Regions from separate parts of the Methylobacterium sp. Leaf466 genome, predicted to be linked through region 2. Evidence: predicted binding sites of a transcription regulator. Region 2 holds the regulator's gene; the other holds the start of a gene.
What was found. Region 2 encodes HrcA, which represses chaperone genes, less so after heat shock. Its sites were predicted from a motif close to GTTAGCACTCNCNNNNNGNGAGTGCTAAC; they were not measured.

Region 1 (4,277 bases), on a different contig from region 2:
CTGTTCCAGGACGACTTCGTCCCGCTCGCCGCGATCTACGACTACATCCTGTTCGATTGCGCGCCGGGCATCTCGCCGATGACCGAGATCGCGGTGCGCGGGGCCGACCTCGTCCTCGTCACCTCGATCCCGGACTACCTCTCCACCTATGGGCTCGACGCCTTCGTCCAGACCATCTAAGGCTCGGGGCGCAAGCGCCACAGCCGCCTGGCGCCCAAGCGCCTGCCGCACGTGCTCGTGACCCGCTACCAGCAGAACGTCCGCCAGCATCAGCAGACGATCCTGCGCCTGGAGGAGGAGGCCGCGGCCGAGGACGCCGGCTTTCGCCTCCTGACGACCCGGATCCCCCAGGCGGCGGCGCTGTCCGAAGCCCTGATGCCGCGGGAGGTGCCGCCCACCTTTTCGGGCAAGTACGGTCCGCACGTTTCCCAGGTGCTCATCCCCCTCGTCGCGGAACTGAAGGAGATTCTCCATGGCGCTTGATGTCGACGGTTTCGCGATCCTCAAAGCCATCGTGGCCAGGCCGGAGGCCTTCCCCGACATCCGGGCGGAGGTGGCCAAGACCGGGCGCGCCCTGGTGGTCAAGCAACTCAAGGCCAAGACGCTCCCGCTCGCGGGCGTCCGGGCGTCCGGGCGATCCACGCGGGCCTCGGGGCGGAGACCTTCGCCCTCGTGGTCGACGGCCTCACCGACGCGGAATCCAGGACCCTCGTCGCCCGCCTCGACAAGAACCACCCCGACCTCAAGGCCGCGACCCCCGACTGGCCGCGCCGGCATCTCGTCGCGCTGGCCGGCGGCACCGACCCGGTCGCCAAGGTGGCCGCCAAGCCGGCCACTAAGCCGTCCGAACCGAAGGCGCTCGCGCCCAAGAAGCCGAAGTCGACCCGCGCGCTCGGCAGCGCCGCCTTCGCCGCGACATGGGACGGCAAGGACCACGATGCCAAACCCAAGGGGGGCAAGAAGGGCAAGTCGGCCTGATCCCAGCGCGGATCGCCACCGCGTCTCCTGCTGCCTTCGACCCATAGATGCCAGGGTCGATGCTAGGACGGTCTGTCCCTTCGTCACGTCGTTCCGGCTTCGCCTGTACCCACCCGCGAACCTCGTCCCAAGGCGCCCCTTGCTTTGGCGCTTCAGGACGAGGTCGCAGGCGGGGGCGACGTTCCGACCGAGGCGATCACGCGGTGAAGATCCCGCGTGTCCCACCCATGAAAAAGGGGCCGCCTTTCGGCGACCCCTCTTCTTTGGATGGACTGGAGGCGTGGACTTAGAAGTCCATGCCGCCCATGCCGCCGCCCATGCCGCCGCCGCCGGGCATGCCGCCGCCGCCGCTCTCCTTCTTGGGAGCATCGGCGATCATGGCCTCCGTGGTGACGAGCAGGCCGGCCACCGAGGCGGCGTCCTGCAGGGCGGTGCGCACGACCTTGGCCGGGTCGACGATGCCGGCCTGGATCATGTCGACGTACTCTTCCGTCTGGGCGTTGAAGCCGTAGGTGATCGAGTCGGTCTTGTCGGTGATGCGGCCGACCACGATCGAGCCCTCGACGCCGGAGTTGGCGGCGATCTGACGGATCGGGGCTTCCAGGGCCTTCAGCACGATCTTGATGCCGGCCTGGACGTCCGGGTTGTCGCTCTTGAGGGCGCGGACGGCCTCGCGGGCGCGGAGCAGGGCGGTGCCGCCGCCGGGGACGATGCCCTCTTCCACCGCAGCGCGGGTGGCGTTGAGCGCGTCGTCGACGCGGTCCTTCTTCTCCTTGACCTCGACCTCGGTCGCGCCGCCGACGCGGATGACCGCGACGCCGCCGGCGAGCTTGGCCAGGCGCTCCTGGAGCTTCTCACGGTCGTAGTCCGAGGTGGTCTCCTCGATCTGCGCCTTGATCTGGCCGACGCGGGCTTCGATCTCGGTCTTCTCGCCGGCGCCGTCGATGATCGTGGTGGTCTCCTTCTCGATGCGGATGCGCTTGGCGCGGCCGAGCATCGGCAGGGTGACGTTCTCGAGCTTGATGCCGAGGTCCTCGGCGATCATCTGGCCCTGGGTCAGGATCGCGATGTCCTCGAGCATGGCCTTGCGGCGATCGCCGAAGCCCGGAGCCTTGACGGCCGCGACCTTGAGGCCGCCACGCAGCTTGTTCACGACGAGGGTGGCGAGCGCCTCGCCCTCGATGTCCTCGGCGATGATGACCAGCGGCTTGCCGGTCTGCACAACGGCCTCGAGGACCGGGAGCATCGCCTGGAGCGACGAGAGCTTCTTCTCGTGGATGAGGATGTAGGGGTCCTCGAGCTCGGCGACCATCTTCTCGGCGTTGGTGATGAAGTACGGCGAGAGGTAGCCACGGTCGAACTGCATGCCCTCGACGACGTCGAGCTCGGTCTCGGCGGTCTTGGCCTCTTCGACGGTGATGACACCCTCGTTGCCGACCTTCTGCATGGCATGGGCGATCATCTCGCCGATTTCCTTGTCGCCGTTCGACGAGATCGTGCCGACCTGGGCGACTTCCTCGGACGAGGCGACCTTCTTGGCGCGGGCGATGATGTCCTTCACCGCGGCGGCCGTGGCGAGGTCGATGCCGCGCTTGAGGTCCATCGGGTTCATGCCGGCGGCGACGTACTTGGCGCCTTCGCGCACGATCGCCTGGGCCAGGACGGTGGCGGTGGTGGTGCCGTCACCGGCGATGTCGTTGGTCTTCGAGGCCACTTCGCGCAGCATCTGTGCGCCCATGTTCTCGAACTTGTCGGAGAGCTCGATCTCCTTGGCGACGGTGACGCCGTCCTTGGTGATGCGCGGCGCGCCGAAGCTCTTCTCGATGACGACGTTGCGGCCCTTGGGGCCCAGCGTGACCTTCACCGCGTCGGCGAGAATGTCGACGCCGCGCAGCATCTTCTCGCGGGCGTCGGAGGCGAAGCGGACTTCTTTCGCTGCCATGTGTCGGAATCCTTATGAAGTGGGGAGCCCCGCGGCGCCGCGGGCGGCGCCCTCGAAGGGCTCGTGGAGACGGAGAAAAAGCGAAGGCGGACCCGACTTTAGGCGACGACGCCCATGATGTCGGATTCCTTCATGATCAGGAGGTCCTGACCGTCGATCTTGACCTCGGTGCCGGACCACTTGCCGAACAGCACGCGGTCGCCGGCCTTGACGTCGAGGGCGTTGATGCGGCCGGCCTCGTCGCGGGCGCCGGGGCCGACGGCGACGATCTCGCCCTCTTGCGGCTTCTCCTTGGCGGTATCGGGGATGATGATGCCCCCCTTGGTCTTCTCTTCGCCTTCGATGCGGCGGACGACGACACGGTCGTGCAGCGGACGGAACTTCATGAGCTGCCCTCTTGCTTCAAATTCATGGATGGCGTTGATGCGGCCGAAGGCACGCTCAACCCGGCGCCGTTAGCACTCTCGATCGGTGAGTGCCAGCGATGGCTGCGGATTAGGCGTATGCCGGCCGCGAGTCAAGGAAAACCCTCGGCGCAACCCCCGTGTCGCGGTGGATTCGGTCCCCGCGGGCCCCGCCGTGCGAGGACGTTTCACTCTCCCATGATCAGTCTCCAGGGGCCGCACGGCGCGGTCGACCATGCCGGGCCGCCCGGGGCGCCGAGGGTGCCCGATCACGCGATCTGGATCGACCTGAACGACCCGAGCGCGGAGGAGGCCAGGGCCGTCGAGGAGGCCACCGGCATCCGCGTGCCGTCCCGCACGGCGCTCAGCGAAGTCGAGAACTCGAGCCGCCTGCGCCGGACCAAGGCCGGGCTGTCGCTCAGCACCCCGATGATCACCTTCGACAAGGTCGATTCGCTCTTGAAGCCCCTCGGCTTCGTGCTGACGCGCGACCGCCTCGTCACGGTGCGGTTCCACGACCTGCGCGCCTTTTCCGAGGTCAAGACGCGCATCGCCGAGCAGGACGGCCCGGCGGCCACGAGCACCGAGATCTTCCTTCTCCTGATGGAGGAACTCGTCGACAGCCTCGCCGACGCGCTGGAGGAGATGGGGGCCGACCTCGACACCCTCTCCACCCGCATCTTCGATTTCGACGTGAGGGGCGGCGGTACCGCCTCCGGGGCGGTCGTGCCGCGCCGTCGCGATCTCGCCCTGCGGCGGATCCTGCGCAGCATCGGCCGGCGCGGCAAGGCGCTGGGCAAGATCCGCGCGACCCTGCTCGGCCTCGAACGCATCCTGCCGTTCGTGGCCGGCGAGTGCGAGGGCGTCCTGGGCGTCGAGCAGGTGCCGCGCTTCGAGACGATCCGACGCGACATCGCCTCCCTCGCCGAGTTCGAGATCCGGCAGTCCGAGAA
Region 2 (4,277 bases):
CGGAGACCCGCACCGGCGATCTCGGTGGCCGGGCCGACACCGCTGCCTGCGGCCGGGCGGTGGTGGCGGCCCTCGGCTGAGGGCCACCGCGGACACGGGCGCTCCCACCGGCCGGACCGTTCGCGAGAAGCCCCGGCTCGCCCCCACGGACGCCGACCGACGGGCGCAAGACGCGTGCCCGCCGGACCGTATTCGACGACCGACTTTCAATCGCGATCGACCGGAATGCTCAAACTTTTCGCCCTTTGCTCGCGAAGGCCAACAAGCGCTATCGCTTAGCTTGCCGTTGCCGGCAGTCTCGTCCCGACGTGATCTTTCGCAAGACCCACCGCGATGGGACGGAACGGTTTTGTATGCAGTCTCGTTTCGGGTTCGCGATGGCGTTCATTCGTGGCGCCGGATCTCGAATACGATTGGATGGATGGTCATGAATAAGCTCATGCGGAGCACGATGGCGGCTGCCCTGATGGTGGCCGGTGTGGCGAGCGCGGTCGCGCAGGGCGGTCCCGGCGGCGGTGGCGGCGCTGGAGGCGGTGCCGCCGGCGGGGCTGCTGGCGGCGGTGCGGGCGGCGGCGCCGGTGGTGGCGCCGGCGGCGGCGCAGGCATGGGTGGTGGCGGTGGCGCCGGGGGCGCCGGCATGCGTGGCGGCGCCGGTGAGTCGGGTGGCGCGGCCGGCGGTGCGGGTGGTGGCATGCGTGGCGGTGCCGGCGAGGCCGGCGGTGCGGCCGGTGCGCGCGGCGGTGCCGGCGAGGCCGGAACACCTGGCCGGGCCGGCGGTGCTCCCGGGCGGGGTGGCGAGGATGGCGCCCGCGGCGGCCGCGAAGGCGGGCAGATGGAGCGTGACGGCAAGGGCGCCGACAAAAGCGATCGCGACGGCAAGGGCGACCGTGACGGCAAGGGCGCCGAGCGGGGCGACCGCGACGGCAAGATGGACCGCGACGGACGCGACGGACGCGACGGACGCGGGGGCGATCGTGACGGCCGCGCGGATCGTGATGGACGTGGCGGCGACCGCGACGGTCGGGCGGACCGCGACGGACGCGGTGGCGATCGCGGAATGCGCGGCGAGCGCGGCGCGGCCCGCGGTGCCTTCGGCCGTCTCGGCGCCCCGCAGCGCACCGAGTTCCGCCAGAGCCTGCTTCGCCGTGGCGGCGTGACCCGTCTGGCCGCCGGCGCCTTCGCGCTGACGGTTGGGACCGCCATCGCCCGTAGCTACACCCTCTCGACCCTGCCGCCCGAGATCGTCCGGGTGGTGCCGGAGTACGAGGATTACCGCTACGTGCTGGTGGACGACGACATCGTCATCGTCGATCCCGACACCTACGAGATCGTCGACGTGATCCGCGGCTGAGCCGAAAAAGCGTGCGGCCTTCGGGCCGCGCGTTCACTGGCGGGCCGAGCGCTACCTGGGCCCGCGATCGAGCATTCGCGAAACGACGCGGGCCGTATAGTCGACCATCGGCACGATCCGCGCGTAGTTCAGCCGGGTCGGGCCGATGACGCCGACGACGCCGACGATCTTCTGGGACCCGTCCCGGAACGGAGCGGCGATCATCGACGAGCCGGACAGCGAGAACAGCTTGTTCTCCGAGCCGATGAAGATGCGCACGCCCTCGCCGCCCTCGGCACGGGACAGGAGGTCGATGACCTCCTTCTGCGTCTCGAGATCGGAGAACAGCAGCCGGATGCGTTCGAGGTCCTCCGCCGCGCGCAGGTCGTCGAGGAGATTGGCCTGGCCGCGCACGATCAGCTGGCGCGCCTCGCTCGGGCCGACGCTGACGGCGAGCCCGGCATCCACCAGCCGCTCGGTGATGGCGTCGAGCTCCTGCTTCATGGCCTGGCGCCCCGCCTCGATCTCGGCGCGCAGGCCGCCCAAGGTGCGGCCGTGCAGGCGGGCGTTGAGATAGTTCGAGGCCTCCTGGAGCGCGCCGGCCGGCAGGCCGGGCGGCAGGTCGAGCAGCCGGTTTTCCACCGACCCGTCGTCGGAGACGAGGACGACCAGGGCGCGCTGCGGGTCGAGCCGCACGAATTCGATGTGCTTGAGCTGCACGTTCGCCTTGGTGGTGACGACGACGCCGGCCCCCCGCGAGATGCCCGACAGCAGCGTCGAGGCCTCGGCCAGCGCACTCTCGAAGGTGTGGCCGGAGGCGGCCGCCCGCATCTGCGCCTCGATCCGCTCCTGTTCCTCGCGGCCGACGTCGCCGAGTTCCAGCATCGCATCCACGAAGAAACGCAGGCCCTGCTCGGTGGGAAGCCGCCCGGCCGAGGTGTGGGGTGCGAAGATCAGCCCGGAATGCTCCAGATCCGCCATCACGTTACGGATGGAGGCCGGCGAGAGCGGCATCGGCAGGATGCGGGCGAGGTTGCGCGAGCCCACCGGCTCCCCGGTGGACAGGTAACTCTCGACGATCTGCCGGAAGATTTCCCGCGCCCGCGTGTCGAGGCCGGAGAGGGCGTGGTGGGTCGAGAACGGGCGAGGGTGCTCTGTCACGGGTCCTGGTCCTGGTCCTGCACGGGTCGTCCTGCACGGGTCCTGATCCTGGCCGACCCCGCCGGCATCCCGGTGACGAGGGACGCACGAGACGGACCGCGGCGCGACACTAATCCCCGGCGGCCGCGAAATTAAGTCGGAGAAAAACACGCCGGTGTCGGGTCGTTTCGCGGGTGTCGGACGTTTGTCTCCGCTGATCGCGCTCGCCCGCCACCGCGGGCCGGCTCGATCCGAGTGAGTGCTTCACAGGAGTTCATGCGATGAAGTTCCCAACCCTGGCCGGTCTGGTCAAGTCGTCCGCCCTCGTCGTCGCCATCGTCGGCGGCATGATGTTCGGTAGCCCGAAGACCGCCGAGGCGGCTCCCGCCGTGGCTCCGATCGAGGTCGTCGCCCCGTCCACCGACATCGCCGAAGTCCGCTACGGTGGCGGTCACTGGCGTCATCACGGTCGCCATCACCGCCGCCACTTCCATCACCATCGCGGCCGTCACTTCGGCCACCATTACGGCCGTCGCCACCATCACCACCACGGCCGCCGCTTCCGGTACTGAGCCGCACGGGCGGGACACGACCCTTCGGGTCGGCGTCCCGCCGCTTGCCGCCCGCACGACGGACGCCTAAGAGCGCGGCCTCATCGTTCCGGACCACCCCGAGCGAGAGCACCCTGAGGAAGACGCCGATGCGGCCGTCGAAGCGCGCCACCGACGCCCTGCGTACCGTCACCCTCGAACGGTCGGTCGCCCGCTACGCCGAAGGGTCCTGCCTCGTCACCTTCGGCGAGACCAAGGTGCTGTGCACGGCCTCCCTCGAAGAGCGCGGCCCGCCGTGGCTGCGTGGTTCGGGCAAGGGCTGGGTCACGGCGGAATACGCGATGCTGCCGCGCGCCACCCACGAGCGCAACCGCCGCGAGGTCACGGCGGGCAAGCCGTCCGGGCGCACCCAAGAAATTCAGCGGTTGATCGGCCGCTCGCTGCGCGCGGTCACCAACCTGCCGGCCATCGGCGAGCGCCAGATCACCGTGGATTGCGACGTCCTCCAGGCCGACGGCGGCACCCGCACCGCCGCGATCACCGGAGCCTGGATCGCCCTGCACGATTGCTTCTCGTGGATGCGCGGCCGCTCGATCATCTCGGTCGACCCCCTGCGCGACCACGTCGCCGCCATCTCCTGCGGCATCTACAAGGGAACGCCCGTCCTCGATCTCGACTACGCCGAGGATTCGGCCGCCGAGACCGACGCGAACTTCGTGATGACCGGCTCGGGCGGTCTCGTGGAGGTGCAGGGCACCGCCGAGGGCAAGCCGTTCTCGGAGGAGGAACTCCTCAGCCTCCTGCGTCTGGCCAAGGGCGGCATCGCCGAACTGGTCGCCCTGCAGAAACAGGCCATCGCATGAGCGATCATCGCCTCCTTACCGGCAAGGTCGTGATCGCGACCCACAACCCGGGCAAGCTCGTCGAGATGCGCGAACTGCTCGCGCCGTTCGGGATCGAGGCCGTTTCGGCCGGAGAGCTCGGCCTGCCCGAGCCCGACGAGACCGGGACGATGTTCTGCGAGAACGCGGCGATCAAGGCCGAGGCCGCCGCCAGGGCGTCCGGCCTGCCCGCCTTCGCCGACGATTCCGGCCTGTGCGTGAATGCGCTCGACGGGGTACCCGGCCTGTTCTCCGCGCGCTGGGCCGGGCCGTCGAAGGATTTCGCCGGCGCCATGGGCCGGGTCGCGCACGAACTCGACCGCCGCGGCGCCACCGAGCGGCGTGCCCATTTCGTCTCGGCCCTGGTCATCGCCT

Region 1: groES (co-chaperone GroES) is a predicted target of HrcA. The motif match lies at 3,375-3,403, and genes of this name have one in related genera.

Annotation. Positions count from the first base shown of each region.
Region 1 is NZ_LMRC01000034.1:257,157-261,433, forward strand. It holds partial or broken gene ASG59_RS17350 (AAA family ATPase) at 1-483, shown strand, start outside; gene ASG59_RS20750 (hypothetical protein) at 673-978, shown strand; gene groL (chaperonin GroEL) at 1,265-2,920, opposite strand; gene groES (co-chaperone GroES) at 3,019-3,306, opposite strand; gene ASG59_RS17370 (magnesium transporter CorA family protein) at 3,523-4,277, shown strand, end outside.
Region 2 is NZ_LMRC01000012.1:31,634-35,910, reverse strand. It holds gene ASG59_RS06605 (tartrate dehydrogenase) at 1-80, shown strand, start outside; gene ASG59_RS06600 (DUF1236 domain-containing protein) at 428-1,351, shown strand; gene hrcA (heat-inducible transcriptional repressor HrcA) at 1,403-2,491, opposite strand; gene ASG59_RS06590 (hypothetical protein) at 2,752-3,042, shown strand; gene rph (ribonuclease PH) at 3,171-3,884, shown strand; gene rdgB (RdgB/HAM1 family non-canonical purine NTP pyrophosphatase) at 3,881-4,277, shown strand, end outside.